3 regions of the Acidovorax sp. NN32 genome follow, and region 2 is predicted to be linked to each of the others. Evidence: predicted binding sites of a transcription regulator. Region 2 holds the regulator's gene; each other region holds the start of a gene.

What was found. Region 2 encodes FNR, which switches genes on or off when oxygen is low (the NO sensors DNR and NnrR bind a similar motif). Its sites were predicted from a motif close to TTGATNNNNATCAA; they were not measured.
Region 1: the regulator FNR is predicted to act here: its motif matches at 3,584-3,597, upstream of ACT89O_RS22145 (TraR/DksA family transcriptional regulator).
Region 3: the regulator FNR is predicted to act here: its motif matches at 2,477-2,490, upstream of ACT89O_RS11875 (universal stress protein).

The regions. Positions count from the first base shown of each region.
Region 1 is NZ_CP199679.1:4,801,214-4,807,131, reverse strand. Features, by position in the region: gene nhaR (transcriptional activator NhaR) at 1-854, opposite strand, end outside; gene ACT89O_RS22165 (Rrf2 family transcriptional regulator) at 1,006-1,551, shown strand; gene ACT89O_RS22160 (MarC family protein) at 1,649-2,242, opposite strand; gene ACT89O_RS22155 (VOC family protein) at 2,239-2,652, opposite strand; gene ACT89O_RS22150 (hypothetical protein) at 2,705-3,079, opposite strand; gene ACT89O_RS22145 (TraR/DksA family transcriptional regulator) at 3,151-3,522, opposite strand; gene ACT89O_RS22140 (glutathione S-transferase) at 3,641-4,288, opposite strand; gene ACT89O_RS22135 (DUF2946 family protein) at 4,411-4,776, shown strand; gene ACT89O_RS22130 (TonB-dependent receptor) at 4,857-5,918, shown strand, end outside.
Region 2 is NZ_CP199679.1:2,056,598-2,062,515, forward strand. Features, by position in the region: gene ccoO (cytochrome-c oxidase, cbb3-type subunit II) at 1-49, shown strand, start outside; gene ACT89O_RS09515 (cbb3-type cytochrome oxidase subunit 3) at 63-200, shown strand; gene ccoP (cytochrome-c oxidase, cbb3-type subunit III) at 225-1,142, shown strand; gene ccoG (cytochrome c oxidase accessory protein CcoG) at 1,229-2,674, shown strand; gene ACT89O_RS09530 (FixH family protein) at 2,748-3,029, shown strand; gene ACT89O_RS09535 (hypothetical protein) at 3,081-3,374, shown strand; gene fnr (fumarate/nitrate reduction transcriptional regulator Fnr) at 3,443-4,165, opposite strand; gene hemN (oxygen-independent coproporphyrinogen III oxidase) at 4,353-5,735, shown strand; gene ACT89O_RS09550 (sulfite exporter TauE/SafE family protein) at 5,741-5,918, shown strand, end outside.
Region 3 is NZ_CP199679.1:2,530,454-2,536,371, forward strand. Features, by position in the region: gene ACT89O_RS11860 (EAL domain-containing protein) at 1-790, shown strand, start outside; gene ACT89O_RS11865 (hypothetical protein) at 1,038-1,529, shown strand; gene ACT89O_RS11870 (2OG-Fe dioxygenase family protein) at 1,663-2,439, shown strand; gene ACT89O_RS11875 (universal stress protein) at 2,576-3,013, shown strand; gene ACT89O_RS11880 (tripartite tricarboxylate transporter substrate binding protein) at 3,204-4,187, opposite strand; gene bktB (beta-ketothiolase BktB) at 4,364-5,548, opposite strand; gene ACT89O_RS11890 (SDR family NAD(P)-dependent oxidoreductase) at 5,642-5,918, opposite strand, start outside.

The DNA of each region.
Region 1 (5,918 bases), 2.6 Mb from region 2:
GCCACGCAGGGGTGCGTGATGCGTCGCTCCACAGAAATCGCAAAAAACTCCTCGACCAGTTCCGTCGTGCGGCCGATCACTTCGACACCAAACTGTGCGGTGGTTTCCTCATCCAGAACGGTCGGGGACGTGAAAACGCCACGGCCTTCGCGGCCGAAAGCATTCATCAACGCACTGTCGTCGAACTCACCCACGAGCCGTGGCTGCAATTGGTATTTGTTAAACCAGTGATCGAGCTGTTGGCGCACGGAAGACATGGGGCCTTGGATGAGCATGGGGGCGCCCTGGAGGCATTGGGGAAAGGACCCCTGTAGCTGCGTCTTCAGGCAAGGAGCGCAAAAAAAACTCATCCCACTGGTTCCTAGCGGGTGGTTGAACGCCTTGACGCCGATTTTTTTGGAAACGGGTTCATCGGCCAGCACCAGATCGAGTTTGTGCAGGCTCAGTTGGGCGATGAGTTCTGGAAATTTTCCTTCCTGGCAGGTCATGTGCACCTGTTCAGGCATGCCCAAGGCGGGTTCCAGAAGGTGATAGGCCACGGACTTCGCGATCGAGTCTGCAACCCCCACGCGAAATTCCAGCGGTTTGGCGTGGCCGCGGGAGAGGCGGATCGATTTTTCCAGCTCGTCCCCCAGCGTAAAAATCTGCTCCGCGTAACCCAGGGCGACACGACCCTCGCTGGTGAGCTCCAGCCCACGCCCCCGCTTGCGAAAGAGGTCGTGGCCTAGCCATTCCTCCAGCTGTTTGATCTGCCCAGAAAGCGTCTGGGGCGTGGTGTGCAGCTGCTCGCCTGCCCGCATCACCCCTCCGGCCTTTGCAACCGTCCAGAAATACCGCAGATGCTTGAAGTTCATGGTGATAAATGCTTCGTAAAAAACGATCAATCAACGTTGATAAAACGAATATACGCGAAGTATTAAACCGCCTACATTGAACGCTTGGCCCCTTTCCGCAGCCATTGGTGCTGCGGTCTGGAACTGTCAACGTTCACAAGGAGTAGCAACGATGCGGATTACCACCCGAGGACAACTTGCGGTATCGGCAATGACCGACCTGGCGCTGCGCCAGAAGATGCGGCCGGTAGCGCTTTCGACGATCAGCGCCCGGCAGGGTACCTCGCTGTCGTACCTGGAGCAGCTGTTCAGCGCCTTGCGCCGTGCCGGGCTCGTGGACAGCACACGCGGCCCGGGTGGCGGTTACACCCTTGCCCGAAACACAGACCAGATCTCAGTGGCCGAGATCATCCTGGCGGTCGAGAACCTCAAGACCGACGATCTGCAAAGCCTGGGTGCCGGCCAGGCTGCGCAAGTCAAGTCGATGACGGGCGAACTCTGGTCCACCTTCAACGCACGGGTGATGGAGTACTTGCAGTCGGTGACTTTGCAAGACCTTGTGGCGCAGCAGCATGCCAAGGGTGTGGTGGCCGAGGAAATGGCCCCTGCAGCCCCTCGCCCCAAGCTGAGCGCCAAGCCACGCCCCTTGATGGCGCGGGTGGGCGTGCCCAACTCGGTGTTCGCACTGGGTTCGATCCCGCTGCTGCAACGCCGTTGAGACCGCACACCGGTTGCGCTCTGCAGTTGCGGGCGCATGCCAGTGCTCCGGGGGCGGCTCTGGCCCGCCCTCCATCAGTTTTGCGTGCGCGGGGCTGCTACAGCTGCTGCGCGAGCTGCTTGATTCCCCGGATCAGCATCTCTACCGAGATGGCGACCAGGATCAGGCCCATCAGGCGTTCAAACGCCATCACCACGCGTTCGCCCACCAGGCGCTGGATGCGTTCTGCCATCAGCAACACCACGGCGCACACGGCCATGGTGACGCACAGCGCGCCCACCCATTCCCAGCGGCGTTCCGGCGCCTGGGCCACCAGCAGCATGACAGTGGCGAGCGCTGATGGGCCCGCCAAGGCAGGGATGGCCAGCGGCACGATCAAGGGTTCGCCCGGCAGCTCCGCCTGTGGGCCGTCAGCCGACGGAAAAATCATGCGCAGCGCGATCAGAAACAGCACCACCGCACCCGCAATCTGCAACGACAAATCGCTCAGGTTCATCACCTGCAGAAACTGCGCCCCGAAAAACAGAAACACCAGCAGCAGCGCAAACGCAATCAGCACCTCCCGCAGGATCACCCGCGCCCGGCGCTCGGGCGCCACGCCGCGCAGGGCGTTGGCAAAGATGGGGATGTTGCCGAGCGGATCGGTGATCAGCAGGAGCAGGATGGTGGCGGACGCGAAGGTGTAGCTCACGATGCGTACACCGCGTCCAGTGAGCGAAAGCCCTTGATCTCGATCGGATTGCCGCTGGGGTCGTGGAAGAACATCGTCCACTGTTCGCCGGGCTGGCCTTCAAAGCGCACCTGCGGCTCCAGCACGAAGGCGGTGCCGGCGGCCTTCAGCCGTGCGGCCAGCGCATGCCAGTCGGGCAATTCCATGATGGCGCCAAAGTGCGGCATGGGTACCAGGTGGTCGCCCACATGGCCGGTGCGGGCACTGGCAAACGGGGTGCCCAAGTGCAACGAGATCTGGTGGCCAAAAAAATCGAAGTCCACCCAGGTATCGGTGCTTCGGCCTTCCTGGCAGCCCAGCACGCCGCCATAAAAGCGGCGCGCGGCATCCAGGTCGGTGACGTGAAAGGCGAGGTGAAAGAGGCTGCGCATCCCGCAAAGGATAGCAGCCAAGGCTGCGCTGCGGGCGCGGCCTGGAGGCCTGTCAGGCGACCGACGGGTCGGCGGCCATGTTGTCAAATTTCTTGAAATACTGGCGCGCCATGGCCACCAGTTGGGCGTCGGTCGGGTGGTCTGCAGCCACAGAGTCCACCACCACATCGGCCACCGCAGCATGGTGCTTAGCCGCCCAGTCGCGGAACTGGTTGCGTACCAGGCCCGGGCCAGCCAGCAGCACTTCACGCGTGTCGGCCAAGGCCTGGGCGACGTCGGCAAAGAAAGCGGTGAGGTCGTCGGCTTTGCCCTGGTGCTTGTGGTGGCTGCGGGACTTGATGCGCTGGGCCTCGGCATGCTCGCGGTCGAACATCACCACGTGGGCTTCGGACTGGTCCATCCAGACTACTGCGTGAAAAGTGCTCATGAATCGGCTTTCTTGAAGTGACGAAAAAAACGGGGAAAGAAGGGAAAAGGGGCCTGAATGCGTGAGCGAACTCACGCAGCACGGCGGTGTTGCTCGGCCTTTTCCTGGCAATGCACGCAGCGTGCGGCCTCGGGGGTGGCGTGCAGGCGTGCGGCGGTGATGTGGGTGCCACAGTCTGTGCATTCGCCGTACGTACCCGCTTCAATGCGGGCCAAAGCGGCTTCCACGGCGGCCAGGTGGGTGGTTTCGCGCTCGTCCAGCGCAAACTCCAGTTCACGCTCGGTGGCGAGCTGGGCACGCGGGTCCTCGGGCTGACCAAAGTGGTCGGCAGCGGCCTCGGCGCGGCCGATGACGCCCCCGCGCTGCGCGGCCAACTGGGCCAGCAGCTCGGATTGCTGGGCCAGCAATTGTTGGCGGAATGGGGCGGCCTGGGTCTTGTCCATGCGGTGTCTCCTCAAGGGTGATCGGATACCTGCATGGTGCGCTTGTGCGCGATGACCTCGGTTGACCAAGGTCAAGGGATGAAGACCCAGCGCCTGGGGGCGGGTTTAGAACAGGGTCTTAGCGCTTGGGCGGCCGCGCCAGCATTTCAGCGGTGTTGGTCTTGCGATCGGCGTTCACGCGCTGCACGTGGGGGCGCTCTGCCATGCGCGTGAGGTACTCGCGCACAGGCAGATCGGCCAGGTAGTCGCGGCCGTAGATGATCTTGGTGGCCGAGCTGACCAGCGGCAGGTGCACGATGGCGGCGCAGTCGGCCAGGGTGAAGGCGTCGCCGCCCACGTAGGGGCTGAACTTCGCAAGCTGACCGAAGGCGGCAATGTTTTTCTCAAGCTGCGCTCCCACTTTTTCCTTGGCGGTGTCGCTCACGGTTCCGCCAAAAAACGCCTGGGGATACAGGTTGCGAGCCACCAGCTCCAGATGCAACTCCAGAAAGGTGATCAGCTCGCGCACCTTGGCGGCCTGGTAGGGGTTGGCGGGGATCAGCGCTGGCTGTGGGTGGGCTGCCTCGATGTAGTCCGCCATCACGGCCGATTCGCACAGCGGCCCCTCGGGCGTGCGCAGGTAGGGCACCTTGCCCAGCGGGCTGGCGCTGCGGTCGGTCTCGCCCACCCAGGCCAGTTCTTCGGTGAAGGGCAGGCCCTTTTCGAGCAAGGCGAGTTTGATCTTGTTGTAGTAGTTGCTGGCCGAAAAGCCGCAGAGTGTGAGCATGGTGGCGTCTCCGTTGTGGTGGTGAATGCAGCACGCATCCTAGGTGGGGGCGGGGGCGCAGTCCGTCGCGCAGATGACCCCGGTCAAGGGGTGCGCACCCAGGCCCCCTACAATTCGCACCCATGCCCTCCCTGCAAACCATTCGCAGCCTTCGCTGGCTCGCCCGCCTTGTGCTGGCGTGGTTTGTGTTGTCCATCGGCGTGGCGGTAGCGTCGCCGCTGGTCAATCCGCAGGCGATGGAACTGATCTGTTCGGGCTCGGGCGCCATCAAGCTGCTGGTCAAGACCGATGACGGCGCCAAGGAGATGTCCAGCCACACGCTGGACTGCCCCCTGTGCGCGCATGTCGGCGCTCCGCCTCCCGTGTCGCAGGCCCAGCTGCCTGTGGTCCACCCCCTGGCGCATGCCCTGCGCCCCATTCCTGCCGCTCACATTGCTGCGCGCACCGCCGCGCCGCTGCCGCCGCGTGGGCCCCCCGCCTTCTCCTGAAATTGCTATATTTTTAATAGCTGTTTGCGCTTGATGGATAAGCGCTGGCAGCCTATTTGGCTCGAAATTCAGGAGTTCCCATGCGCAAAAGTCGCATGGCGCTGGCCGTGGCCAGTGCCTTTCCCCTCGCACTCTGCGTGGGCGTTTCCGCGTTGGCCCAGACCGCCGACAGCACTGGCAACAGCAATGCCCCCGTCAAGGAACTGGGCGTGGTCACCATCAGCGGCGGCCAGCCCACCTCGCTGCCCACGCAGATTCCCACCACCATCGAGGGCGTGACGCGCGAGCAGATCGAGCATTCGATCAACGCCACCGACAGCGAAGACGCCCTCAAGTACCTGCCCAGCCTGCTGGTGCGCAAGCGCTACATCGGCGACTACAACCACGCCGTGCTATCCACGCGCGCCTCGGGCACGGGCAACCCGGCACGCTCCATGGTGTTTGCCGACGGCATTCTGCTGAGCAATTACCTCGGCAACGGCCCCACCAACGCGCCGCGCTGGATGCTGGTCACGCCCGAGGAGATCGAGCGCGTGGACGTGCTCTACGGCCCGTTTTCGGCCGCCTACGCAGGCAACTCGGTGGGCGCGGTGGTGGATTACGTCACGCGCATGCCGACGAAGTTTGAAGCCCACGGTCAGGTCAGCTACCAGCACCAGCCCTTTGACCTCTACAACACCAATGCCACTTACGCGGGCAAGCAGGTCAGCGCGTCCGTCGGCAACAAGAACGGCGACTGGTCCTGGTTCCTCAACTTCAACAAGACCGACAGCGAGGGCCAGCCGCTCACCTTCCCCACGCGCCTTGTGTCTGCAGGCGCCGTGGGCAATGCAGGCACGCCGGTGACGGGCGCGGTGCTGGGCAACAACCGCAGCAACCAGCCTTGGTACCTGCTGGGCACTGCCACCCAGTACCACACGCAGCAAGACCACATCAAGGCCAAGATCGCCTACGACTTCTCGCCCACCGTGCGCGCCGCCTACACCTTTGGCTGGTGGCACAACGCATCCGAGGGGCGGCCCACCAGCTACCTGCGCGACGCCAACGGCAATGCGGTGTACGGCGGCACGGTCAACATCAATGGCCGCTCGTTTGCGCTCGCGCCTACGGACTTCAATGTGTCCAACGAAGACCTCACGCAT
Region 2 (5,918 bases):
GGAAGCGCTGATTGCGTACCTACAAGTCATGGGCCGCGCGCTCAAGTAAAGGAGATATCCCCATGGACATCACCACCATGCGCATTGTGGCCACGTTGGCTTCAATGGCCTGTTTCATTGGCATCTGGGTCTGGGCCTACCGAGGCCGCAATAAGGCCCGGTTCGACGAGGCAGCCCAGCTGCCTTTCGAGCAAGATTGACCTTCACCAGAACGAGAACACCCCATGAGTGACTTCACCAGCAATTTCTGGTCGGTCTTTGTGACCACGCTGACCCTGGTCGGCATCATCGCCTGCGGCATTCTGCTTTGGATGGCAGGCCGTAAGAAGGTGATGGCCACGTCCGACAACACCACCGGCCACGTCTGGGACGAAGACCTGGTCGAGATGAACAACCCCCTGCCACGCTGGTGGGTGTGGCTGTTTGTCATCACCATCATCTTCGGCCTGGGCTACCTGGCCGCCTATCCTGGCCTGGGTAGCTTTTCCGGCAAGCTCAACTGGACACAGAAGGGTGAATACGAAGCTGAGATGGCCAAGGCCAAGGCCGAGCTGGAGCCGCTGTATGCCCGCTTTGCCTCGATGAAGCCGGAAGACATTGCCAAGGATCCTCAGGCCCAGGCCATTGGCGAGCGCCTGTTCATGAACAACTGCGCGCAGTGCCATGGCTCGGACGCCCGGGGTAGCAAGGGTTTCCCCAATCTGGCTGATGGCGATTGGTTGCATGGCGGTGCACCCGAGAAGATCCGTGAAACCATCGAGAAGGGCCGTATCGGCAACATGCCTCCCATGGCTGCCGCAGTGGGCTCCCCCGAAGATGTGCGCAATCTTTCGCACTATGTGTTGAGTCTTTCGGGCAGCCCGCATGACTCGCTGCGTGCTTCGTTGGGCAAGTCCAAGTTCACGGCGTGTGCAGCCTGCCACGGAATGGACGGCAAGGGTAATCAGGCACTGGGTGCACCCAACCTGACCGACGACATCTGGCTGCATGGCTGGGGTGAGGCGGCCATCACTGCCATGGTCAACAACGGCAAGGTCAACCAGATGCCCGCACAGGCGGACAAGCTGACAGAAGCGCAGATCGGTGTGCTGTCGGCCTATGTCTGGGGCTTGTCGAACGGCACCCAGGCCGCTGCACGCTGAGCCTTGGCCACTTGGAGCAGTGCCCAGGCACTGCTCCAGGGGGCAGCGCAAACTGAGAACCACGAAGCAAACGGACCGATACCATCATGAACCCACCCAGCGAGCCTGCTCGCAAGGTCATCCCGATAGCGCCGGTTGCGTCCGATGCCTCATCACAGGGCGAGATTGTTTCCCTGTACGAAGCGCAAAAGAAGATCTACCCGCGTTCCATCAGTGGCCTGTTCGCGCGTTGGCGCTGGGGGATGGTGTTTCTCACGCAGATCGTTTTCTACGGGCTGCCCTGGTTTGAATGGGGGCAGCGCCAGATGGTGCTGTTTGATCTGGGGGCTCGGCGGTTCTACATCTTCGGCCTGGTTCTGTACCCCCAGGATTTCATTTACCTTACGGGCCTGCTCATCATCTCGGCGTTGTCGCTGTTCCTGTTTACGGCAGTGGCGGGGCGGCTTTGGTGTGGATTTGCGTGCCCGCAAACGGTCTACACCGAAATGTTCATGTGGATCGAGCACAAGATCGAAGGCGATCGCAGTGCGCGGCTTCGGCTGGACAATGGGCCCTGGACCTTCGAGAAGGTTCGCAAGAAGTTTTTCAAGCAGGTCATCTGGATTGCCGTGGCGTTGTGGACGGGGTTCACGTTCGTGGGCTATTTCGTGCCCATCCGCGAACTCGGGGCAGAGCTGCTGGCGGTGCAGGGTGGCTGGCAGATTTTCTGGGTACTGTTCTATGGCTTTGCCACCTATGGCAATGCCGGCTATATGCGCGAACAGGTGTGCAAATACATGTGTCCCTATGCGCGCTTTCAGAGCGCCATGTTTGACAAGGACACGCTGATCGTTACCTACGACCCAGAACGCGGTGAGCAGCGTGGGCCGCGCAAGAAGAACATCGACTACAAGGCCCAGGGGTTGGGCGATTGCATTGACTGCTCGCTGTGTGTGCAGGTGTGCCCCGTGGGCATCGACATTCGCAAGGGCTTGCAGTACGAATGCATCGGCTGCGGCCTGTGCGTGGACGCCTGCAATACCGTGATGGACAAGATGCAGTATCCGCGCGGGCTCATCCGGTTTTCTACGCAGAACGGCGTGGCCAAACGGTGGAGTCAGTCGCAGATCCTGCGCCGCGTGCTGCGGCCGCGTGTGCTGATATACAGCGCGGTCCTGGTGGCCCTGTGCGTAGGCATGATGGCCAGCCTTGTCACACGCACGCCCTTGAAGGTGGATGTGGTGCGTGATCGGGCGGCGCTGTCGCGCATCGTGGCGGGTGGAAAGCTGGAGAACATCTACCGCCTGCAGATCATGAACGCCACTGAAGGCCCCCAGCGCTATCGCATCAGTGTGCGTGGCCTTGAAGGGCTGGAAGTCGCTTCTGATGCCGAGGTGGACATCGGTGCGGCGGAGTCCCGGTGGGTGGCCGTCCGTTTGCAGATACCCTATGGATCAGCCCCTTCAGGATCACATGCCGTGCAGTTCGATGTCCAGGCTTTGAGCGCGGACGCCCATGTGAGCGAGAAATCCGTGTTTCTGGTGCCGCGATAACGCAGCGCGCGCCCGGGTGCAAGACCTTCGCGGGTCTTGCTTTGAGCAAGATAATTTTTGAGGAGTAAGCACCATGCCATCCAGTTCCGCCCTCGGCACTGCCCCTTCTGCCGCTGCACCCTGGTGGAGGTTTGGCCATGTGTGGCTGATCATCGCCGGTCCCGTGATCGTGATCATTGCAGGGTTTGTGACCCTGTGGCTCGCGATATCGCGCCCCGACCCTGTAGTCGCGGAAGATTATTACCGCCAGGGCATCGAGATCAACAAGACACTGGCCACCCCAGAAAAAAGCCTGTTGCCAGCCATGAAGGGCCGCAACCACGCTGCCACCCCGGTCCAGGACCAGCCGCGCTGAACCCACCTGGCCGGGCGGCATGCCTGCACGGCCTTACCAGGAGACAAACCAATGTGGATGCAACGCGTGATGTGGATTGCCTGGCCGGCCTTTTTGATGGCCGGTGTGATGGAAATGCTGGTTTTTGCGATGGTGGATCCGCAAGACCTGCACTGGTTTGGGCAGCCGTTGGCATTGTCACGGCAGGGCGTGTACACGCTTGCCTTTTTTGCGTTCTGGATGATCACGATGGCATCCAGCGCGTTGACCACGCTGCTGGCGATGTCACCGTTTGAACTTAACCGTTGCCCGGTTCCCGAAGGCGAACGTCCCGATGACTGCCGCAAGACATCATCGTGCCCTTGAGCGGTAGTGCCACCTATTGGCTAAGGTCAATGTGGTAAGGACTGCCAGGATGGCAGACCACAGCAGGTTCAGTGGCAGGCTTGCTGGTTGTTCACGATGCGCTTGAGGGCCTCGGTCTCCAGGATGCGCACATGGCGCTGCTTGACCTCGACAATGCCTTCTTCCACAAACTTGGAGAAGGTGCGGCTCACGGTTTCGAGCTTGAGGCCCAGGTAGCTACCGATCTCTTCGCGGGTCATGCGCAGCACGAGCTCGGACTGCGAGAACCCCCGGGCGTGCAGGCGCTGAACCAGGTTGAGCAGGAACGCAGCCAGGCGCTCCTCAGCGCGCATGCTGCCCAAGAGCAGCATCACGCCATGCTCGCGGACAATCTCGCGGCTCATGATCTTGTGCACATGGTGCTGCAAGGCGGTGACTTCGCGGGACAGCTCTTCGATGCGGTCAAACGGCATGACGCAGACTTCCGCGTCTTCCAGGGCCACCGCATCGCAGGTGTGGTGGTCATTCACGATGCCATCAAGGCCGATGATCTCGCCTGCCATCTGAAAACCCGTGACCTGGTCACGCCCGTCTTCGGTGGCTACACATGTTTTGAAGAAGCCGGTTCGAATGGCATAGAGCGAGGTGAAGGATTCGCCGTTGCGGAAAAGGGTTCCACCGCGTTTGATCTTGCGGCGAACGGCAACGACCTCGTCAATGCGTTGCAGCTGTTCCTCGCTCAGCCCCACCGGCATGCACAGCTCGCGCAGGTTGCAGTTGGAGCAGGCGACTTTGATGGTGAGCGGGTTCATAGGCACAGAGGCTGGGTAAGGTTTGAGCATATCGCCCCATATGCCTAACAGGCTGGGCCTTTGGTTGCGGGTGGGCGACTGATGTGCATCAAATTGTCGCTGTTCGTCCCGGCCCATCACTTGATGCAGGTCAAGGACATGGAGTGCAGCTTACGGCACAGTCGAAGTGTACGCAAGGAATTTGCCCATGACCGCTGTTTCGCCCGAGCTGCTGCGCCGTTTCGACGTGCCAGGGCCCCGTTATACCTCTTACCCAACAGCTGACCGTTTCGTCGAGGCCTTTGGGCAGGACGACTACGCGCTTGCCTTGGAGCAGCGCAGGCTGGGCTCCATGACGAAGGCCTTGCCGCTGTCTTTGTACGTGCACATCCCCTTTTGCGAGTCCCTTTGTTACTACTGCGCCTGCAACAAGATCATCACCAAACACCATGATCGGGCAGAGGTGTATTTGCGGTATTTGAGCCGCGAGATTGACTTGCACACAGCACACTGCGGCACGGGGCAGGTGGTGAGTCAGCTTCACCTGGGTGGTGGCACGCCCACTTTTCTATCGGACGAGGGCTTGCGGGAGCTGATGGGCATGCTCAAACGCAGCTTTTCGTTGGCGCCGGGCGGGGAGTATTCGATTGAGGTGGACCCTCGCACCGTCAATGCGGACCGCCTTGCAGTGCTGGCGGAACTGGGGTTCAACCGACTGAGCTTTGGGGTGCAGGATTTCGATCCCGAGGTTCAAAAGGCCGTTCACCGCATACAGCCTGCCGAGCAGGTGTTTTCGCTGGTGGAGTCCGCACGTTCGCTGGGTTTTGAATCCATCAATGTGGATTTGATCTACGGCCTGCCTCGGCAGACGCCAGAGTCGTTTGACCGCACGCTGGCCCAGGTTACGCAGCTGCGGCCTGACCGTATCGCGTTGTACGCGTATGCCCATCTGCCAGAACGTTTCAAGCCTCAGCGCCGTATTGTTTCGGCCGAGTTGCCAGCGGCTGCAGGCAAGGTGTCGATGCTCTCCCGTTCGCTGGACGCCTTCATGGATGCTGGGTACGTGTATGTGGGCATGGACCACTTTGCATTGCCTGAGGATGCATTGGCAGTCGCCAAGCGCCAGGGGCGTCTGCACCGCAACTTCCAGGGCTACAGTACGCAACCTGATTGCGACCTGATCGGCCTGGGGGTGTCTGCGATTGGCCGGGTCGGAGCCACCTACAGCCAAAATGCCAAGACCCTGGATGAGTATTACGATTTTCTGAATCAGGGGCGCCTGCCCGTCGTTCGTGGGTTGGCCCTGACGCGCGACGATCTTGTGCGCCGCGCCGTCATCATGGCCTTGATGTGCCAAGGCGAGCTGTTGTTTGAGCCCATGGAGCAAGCGTGGTTGATCGACTTTCGCCACTACTTCTCTGCGGAGCTGGCGCAACTGGAAACCATGGCCGAGCAGGGGCTTGTGGTGGTGCGGCCCGATGGGGTCGAGGTCACTGCCATGGGCTGGTTCTTTGTGCGTGGCATTGCCATGGTCTTTGACCGTTACCTGCAGGCTGACCGCAACCGCGCCCGTTTTTCGCGCATCATCTGATCCTCATGATTGCTACGGTCGCCTCAACCGCCTTGCTGATGGGGCTCGTTGGCGGGTCCCATTGTTTGGTCATGTGTTCTGCGCCTTGTGGGGCATTGATCGGGCAGGGCGGTGTGGGCATGGCGTCCACAGCCGGTGGCGATGCGCAGCCACAGGCAACTCCCCCGACGGTGCAGACAGTGC
Region 3 (5,918 bases), 470 kb from region 2:
ACAGGCCGCCGTCACGGCGCGCACGGCCCTGGAGTCCGGGATGCGCGAGGCCTTGCGTGACGGCCAGTTCCTGCTGCACTACCAGGCCCAGATCAGCCAAGCCCACGGCATGGTGGGGGCCGAGGCGCTGGTGCGCTGGCAGCACCCGCAGCGGGGGCTGGTGTCGCCGGCCGAGTTCATTCCGGTGGCCGAGGCCTCGGGCCTCATCGTGCCGCTGGGGGCGTGGATATTGCGCACTGCCTGTCTGCAGCTGGTGGAGTGGGAAAAAGACCCGGCCACCGCCCCCTGGACCTTGGCCGTCAACGTGAGCGCGCGCCAGTTCCGCCACCCGCACTTTGTGGACGAGGTGCTGGGCGTGCTTGAAGAGACGGGGGCCAACCCGCAGCGCCTGAAGCTGGAGCTGACCGAGACCCTGCTGCTTGACGACGTGGAGGACACGATCGAGCGCATGACCACGCTGCGGGCGCTGGGCCTGGGGTTTTCGCTCGACGACTTCGGCACCGGGTACTCGTCCCTGAGCTACCTCAAACGCCTGCCGCTGGACCAGCTCAAGATCGACCAGAGTTTTGTGCGCGACCTGCTCACCGACGCCAACGATGCCAGCATTGCCCGCACCATCGTCACCCTGGCCCAGAGCCTGGACCTGGGCGTGATTGCCGAAGGCGTGGAAACCTGCGAGCAGCGCGACATGCTGGCCAGCCTGGGCTGCCACATGTGGCAGGGCTACCTGTTTGGGCGGCCCGGACCTGCCAGCGCACTGCGGGAGGCGCCGGCAGGGGCGGTGGTGTAGGGCCGTCTGTTGTTGGAGGGTGCTTCTGTTTTGATAGCTGCTAGCGCTTGATAGGTAAGCGCTAGAAGCAAATTTTGCTTGTAAAATTGACCGCTGCGAGGCCGGCAAGGGGTTCTGTCGCCATTTCCTTACATCCTGTGCACCTTGCGCGGTGTAGGGTGTGGCAGGCCTTGTTACAAACCAGGGCCAGCCTACCGCAGCCGCCCAACGGGTGGCGGCTCCGGGTGGCAAAAACAAGGAGTCCCCCATGAAAAACACCACCATGACCACGATGCACTCACTCCGTCTTCTCCTGTCTGGCGCGATGGCCGCGCTGCTGCTGGCAGCCGCTGGCGGCGCCCACGCGCAGGCCTATGTCAACGCCACCGTGGGCGGCGAACTGGCGCCCGGCGTGTACGGCCGCATCAACATCGGCAATGCGCCACCACCGCCGCTGATCTACGCCGAGCCGGTCATCATCCACCGCCCGGCGGTGGTGGTGCCACGGGCACCCATCTACCTGTATGTGCCGCCCGGCCATGCCAAGAACTGGGGCAAACACTGTGGCCGCTACAACGCCTGCAACCAGCCGGTGTATTTTGTGCAGGAGCCACCACCACGCCGTGGCCCTCCACCCCGTGCCCACGGCCGCGATGACCGCCGCTGGGACGACGACCAACGCCACGGTGGCAAGCACGACCGTGACCAGGACCGGGGGCGCGGCCATGGCAACGGCAAGGGCCACGGCAACCGCGATTGATGGCTAACGGCTAACGACTGAGGGGGAAGGCCGATCGCAGCACTGCGGGGTGCCAAGCAGGTGCAGGCCCTGCCGCACCTTGCTTGAGCCACCGCAGAAGACCTGCGGCGCCAGCGGTTAAGCTCGGGCTTCTATGGCCCAAGTCACTTTTTCTCCTCCGTTCACGGCTCCCTCCGATGTGGCGAGCCAGCTCCGCAAGGCGGGCTACGCCGTTTTGTCGCCTGCCGATGTGGCCCGCTGGGTGGGCTGCGATCTTTCGTCGCTGATGGCCCTGAATGGCGACTGGGCGGCGTTGCCGCCCGATGATTTTCTGAAGGACGGTGGCCGCTACCGGCGCCGCCGCCATGCGTGTTTTGTGGTGCAGGGCGGGCAACTGCAGCAGGCACCGCACCGGGCGCACTGGCAACCTGTGGAATACAACGCGCTGCATGGCGGCATGGAGCGCTGGTTTGCGCCCATGGAGGCTGCCACCGTGGCCCAGCCGGTGTGGCAGCAGCTGCTGGCTGCGCTGGCCGGGGTGTCCGATGCCGTGTTTGCTCCGTCCGAGGCGCCCGTGCCCTGGTTCATCGAGGCGCACCAGTTCCGCATCGACACCACCGACGGCATTGGCCGGCCCACGCCCGAGGGGGCGCACCGCGATGGCGTGGACCTGGTGGCCGTCTTCCTGGTGGGGCGCGAGGGCGTCAAGGGCGGCGAGACGCGCGTGTTCGAGGCCGCAGGCCCGAGCGGCCAGCGCTTTACGCTGACCGAGCCGTGGTCTTTGCTGCTGCTGGACGATGCCCGCATGATCCACGAGTCCACCCCCATTCAGCCGTTGGCCGAAGGCGGGTACCGCGACACCCTGGTGGTCACCTGCCGCCGAGGCAACTTTCAGGGGGCGGACGTGGTGGGGCAGACCCCGGCAGCCTGAACACAAGCGCCTGCAGCAGCGCATGTGTGAAGCCGATTTGATGCGAATCAAGATGCGGGGTATGGTGGCGGTTCACACTCTGGTTCAAGAAGTCGGGCCACAAGCTTGACTCACCCATCAACCCAAGGAGAGCACCATGTTCAAGCACATTCTGGTTCCAGTCGATGGTTCCAACACCTCGATGCTGGCCGTGTCCAAGGCGGCCGGGCTGGCCAAGACCTTTGGCAGCGCCGTGACGGCGGTCTATGTGGTAGACCCCTATCCCTTCACCGGCGTGGGGGCCGATTTTGCGTATGGCCAGGCGCAGTACATCAATGCCGCTACCTCCGAAGCCAACGCGGCCCTGGAAGCCACGCGCAAAGCCATGGCCGAAGCCGGTGTGGCTGTGACCACCGTGGTGGGCGAAGGCCATGCCGTGCACGACGGCATCCTGCGCGCGCTGGAGAGCACAGGCGCCGACCTCATCGTGATGGGTTCCCACGGTCGGCGCGGCCTTGAAAAGCTGGTGCTGGGCAGCGTCACGCAGCGCGTGCTGGGTGTAGTGCACATCCCCGTGCTGGTGGTGCGCGACTGAGGGCGTTGCTCCTTAAAAAAACGGCTCCTTACGGGGCCGTTTTTCATGGCAGTTCTCGATAACGCTGCGCATCCGCTTCCCACAGCTCGCGGAACAGGCGCGCCTCCCACCAGTGCACCCGTGGATCTGGCTCCGCCAGGCCACCGGGTGCGTCCCCCTTCAGGGGGAAGGCGCGAAGCGCCTCAGGGGGTCACTCAATCTTTGCGCCGGAGGCTTCCACGATGCCCTTCCACTTGGCGTAGTCGGTCTTGAGCAGGGTGCCAAACTGTGCGGGCGACATGGCTTCGGGCTCGGCGCCCTGGGCCTGGATGGCGGCCTTCATGTCGGGCGTGGCCAGCAGCTTGTTGATTTCAGCGTTCACGGTGGTCACCACGGCGGCGGGTGTACCGGCTGGGGCAAACACGCCGTACCAGGTGCTCACATCAAAGTCCTTGAAGCCCGACTCGGCCACGGTGGGCACTTCGGGCAGCGACGAGCTGCGCTTGGCCGACGTGACGGCCAGCGGACGCAGCTTGCCTGCCTTGATCTGGCCCATGGCAGAGGGCAGGGACGAGACCAGCAGGTCCACGTTGCCCGCCAGCGCATCCATCAACGCGGGGTTCGATCCTTTGTACGGGATGTGGCTCAGCTTGACGCCTGCGGCCTTCTCGAACAGGTCACCTGCCAGGTGGATGGAGGTGCCGTTGCCGGGCGAGCCATAGGTGATGGTGCCGGGCGAGGCCTTGGCGGCGGCCACCACGTCGGCCAGCGTTTTGTACTTGGAGTTGACGCTGGTGGCGATGACCACGGGCGTGTAGGCCACGTGGGCGATGGCGGTCAGGTCCTTGGTGGGGTCCCAGGGCAGGTTTTTGTACAGCCAGGGGCCAATCACGAGGTTGTCCTTCTGGCCCATCACCAGGTCATAGCCCGTGGGCGCGGCCTTGACAGCTTCGCCAATGCCGATGGTGCCGCCCGCGCCGGCCTTGTTGTCGGCCACCACGGTCCACTTGGCGCTTTCGGTGAGCTTGGTGGCCACCAGGCGCGAGAGGATGTCGGTGCCGCCGCCGGGCGGGAAGGGCACGATCAGGCGGATGGGCTTGGTGGGGTAGGCCGCAGCCGGTGCGGGTGCCTGGGCGTGCGCGGTGGTGCCCACGGCAAAAGCGATCGCAGTGAAGGAAAGCAGGGTGCGAATCATGGTGTGGTTTGTCTCCGTCGGTTCATGGAATGTGCAGGCGGTGGCTGGGCACACGCCACCTGGCTGATCTGGGTCAGCGGGCGCCAATGATCGCTGATGACCGGAGGCGCCCGCCTTGCCAATGGCAGGTGGCAGCATCGCGGGTGGCGATGGCAGTGTTCCCACCCGCAGGGAGGTCAGATGCGTTCAAAAATCGCTGCAATGCCCTGACCACCGCCGATGCACATCGTCACCAGCGCGTAGCGGCCCTGGATGCGTTGCAGCTCGTGGATGGCCTTCACGGTGATGAGCGCGCCGGTCGCGCCAATGGGGTGGCCCAGCGAAATACCCGAGCCATTGGGGTTGACCTTGGCAGGGTCCAGGCCCAGGTCCTTGGTCACTGCGCAGGCCTGGGCGGCAAAGGCTTCGTTGGCTTCGATCACGTCCAGGTCGTTGACGGTGAGGCCCGCCTTTTTCAGCGCCAGCTGCGTGGCAGGCACGGGGCCGATGCCCATGTACTTGGGGTCCACGCCTGCGTGGGCGTAGGCCACCAGGCGTGCCAGGGGCTTGGCGCCGCGGGCCTTGGCGGCACCGGCTTCCATCAGCACCACGGCGGCGGCAGCGTCGTTGATGCCCGAGGCGTTGCCGGCCGTCACCGTGCCGTTTTCCTTGATGAACACGGGCTTGAGCTTGGCCAGGTCGTCCATCGTGGCGCCGGGGCGGAAGTGCTCGTCGGTGGCGTACAACACGTCGCCCTTCTTGCTCTTGAGCGTGACGGGGACGATCTGGTCTTTGAACACGCCGTTTTGCGTGGCGCGTTCGGCGCGGTTGTGGCTTTCCACCGCCAGCTTGTCCTGGTCTTCACGCGTGATGCCCCATTTGGCGGCAATGTTCTCGGCCGTCACACCCATGTGGATGTTGTGGAAGGGGTCGTGCAGAGCGCCGATCATCATGTCCACCATCTTGGTGTCGCCCATGCGGGCGCCCCAGCGCATGTTCAGGCTGGCAAAGGGCACGCGGCTCATGTTTTCAGCGCCGGCGCCAATCGCCACGTCGGTGTCGCCCAGCAGGATGGACTGGCTGGCATTGACGATGGCCTGCAGGCCCGAGCCACACAGGCGGTTCACGTTGAAAGCAGGCGTGCCTTCGCCGCAGCCACCGTTGATGGCGGCCACGCGCGACAGGTACATGTCCTTGGGTTCGGTGTTGACCACATGGCCAAACACCACGTGGCCCACGTCCTTGCCTTCCACGTTGGCACGTGCAAGCGATTCGCGCACCACGAGTGCGCCCAGTTCGGTGGGAGGCACGTCCTTCAGGCTGCCACCAAAGGTGCCAATGGCGGTGCGCACTGCGCTGACGACGACGACTTCACGGGTCATGGGGAGGTCCTTTCAGATGAATTTGAGGCTAAATTGGCCGCTAGCGCTTGTCCAGAAAGCGCTAGCAGCTATAAAAACAGGAGTTTCGGGGCTTTAGGCATCTCTGACATCGGCCACCGGGTTGGTGCCAAAGTCTGCGCGCTCCAGCCAGGCGAGCACGCGGATAGCGGCGTCGGTGGGCGATGTGAGTTGGCCACCCGTCTTGAGGTTGGCGAAATTCTGGCGGTCCGGGAATGCGGCCGGGTCGGCGCCGCGCAGCTGGACCTGCATGTCGGTGTCGATCACACCAGGCGCCAGCGAGCATACCTTGGCACCGTGGGGCTTGAGGGCCTCGTCCAGCGCCACGCAGCGCGTGAAGTGGTCCATGCCG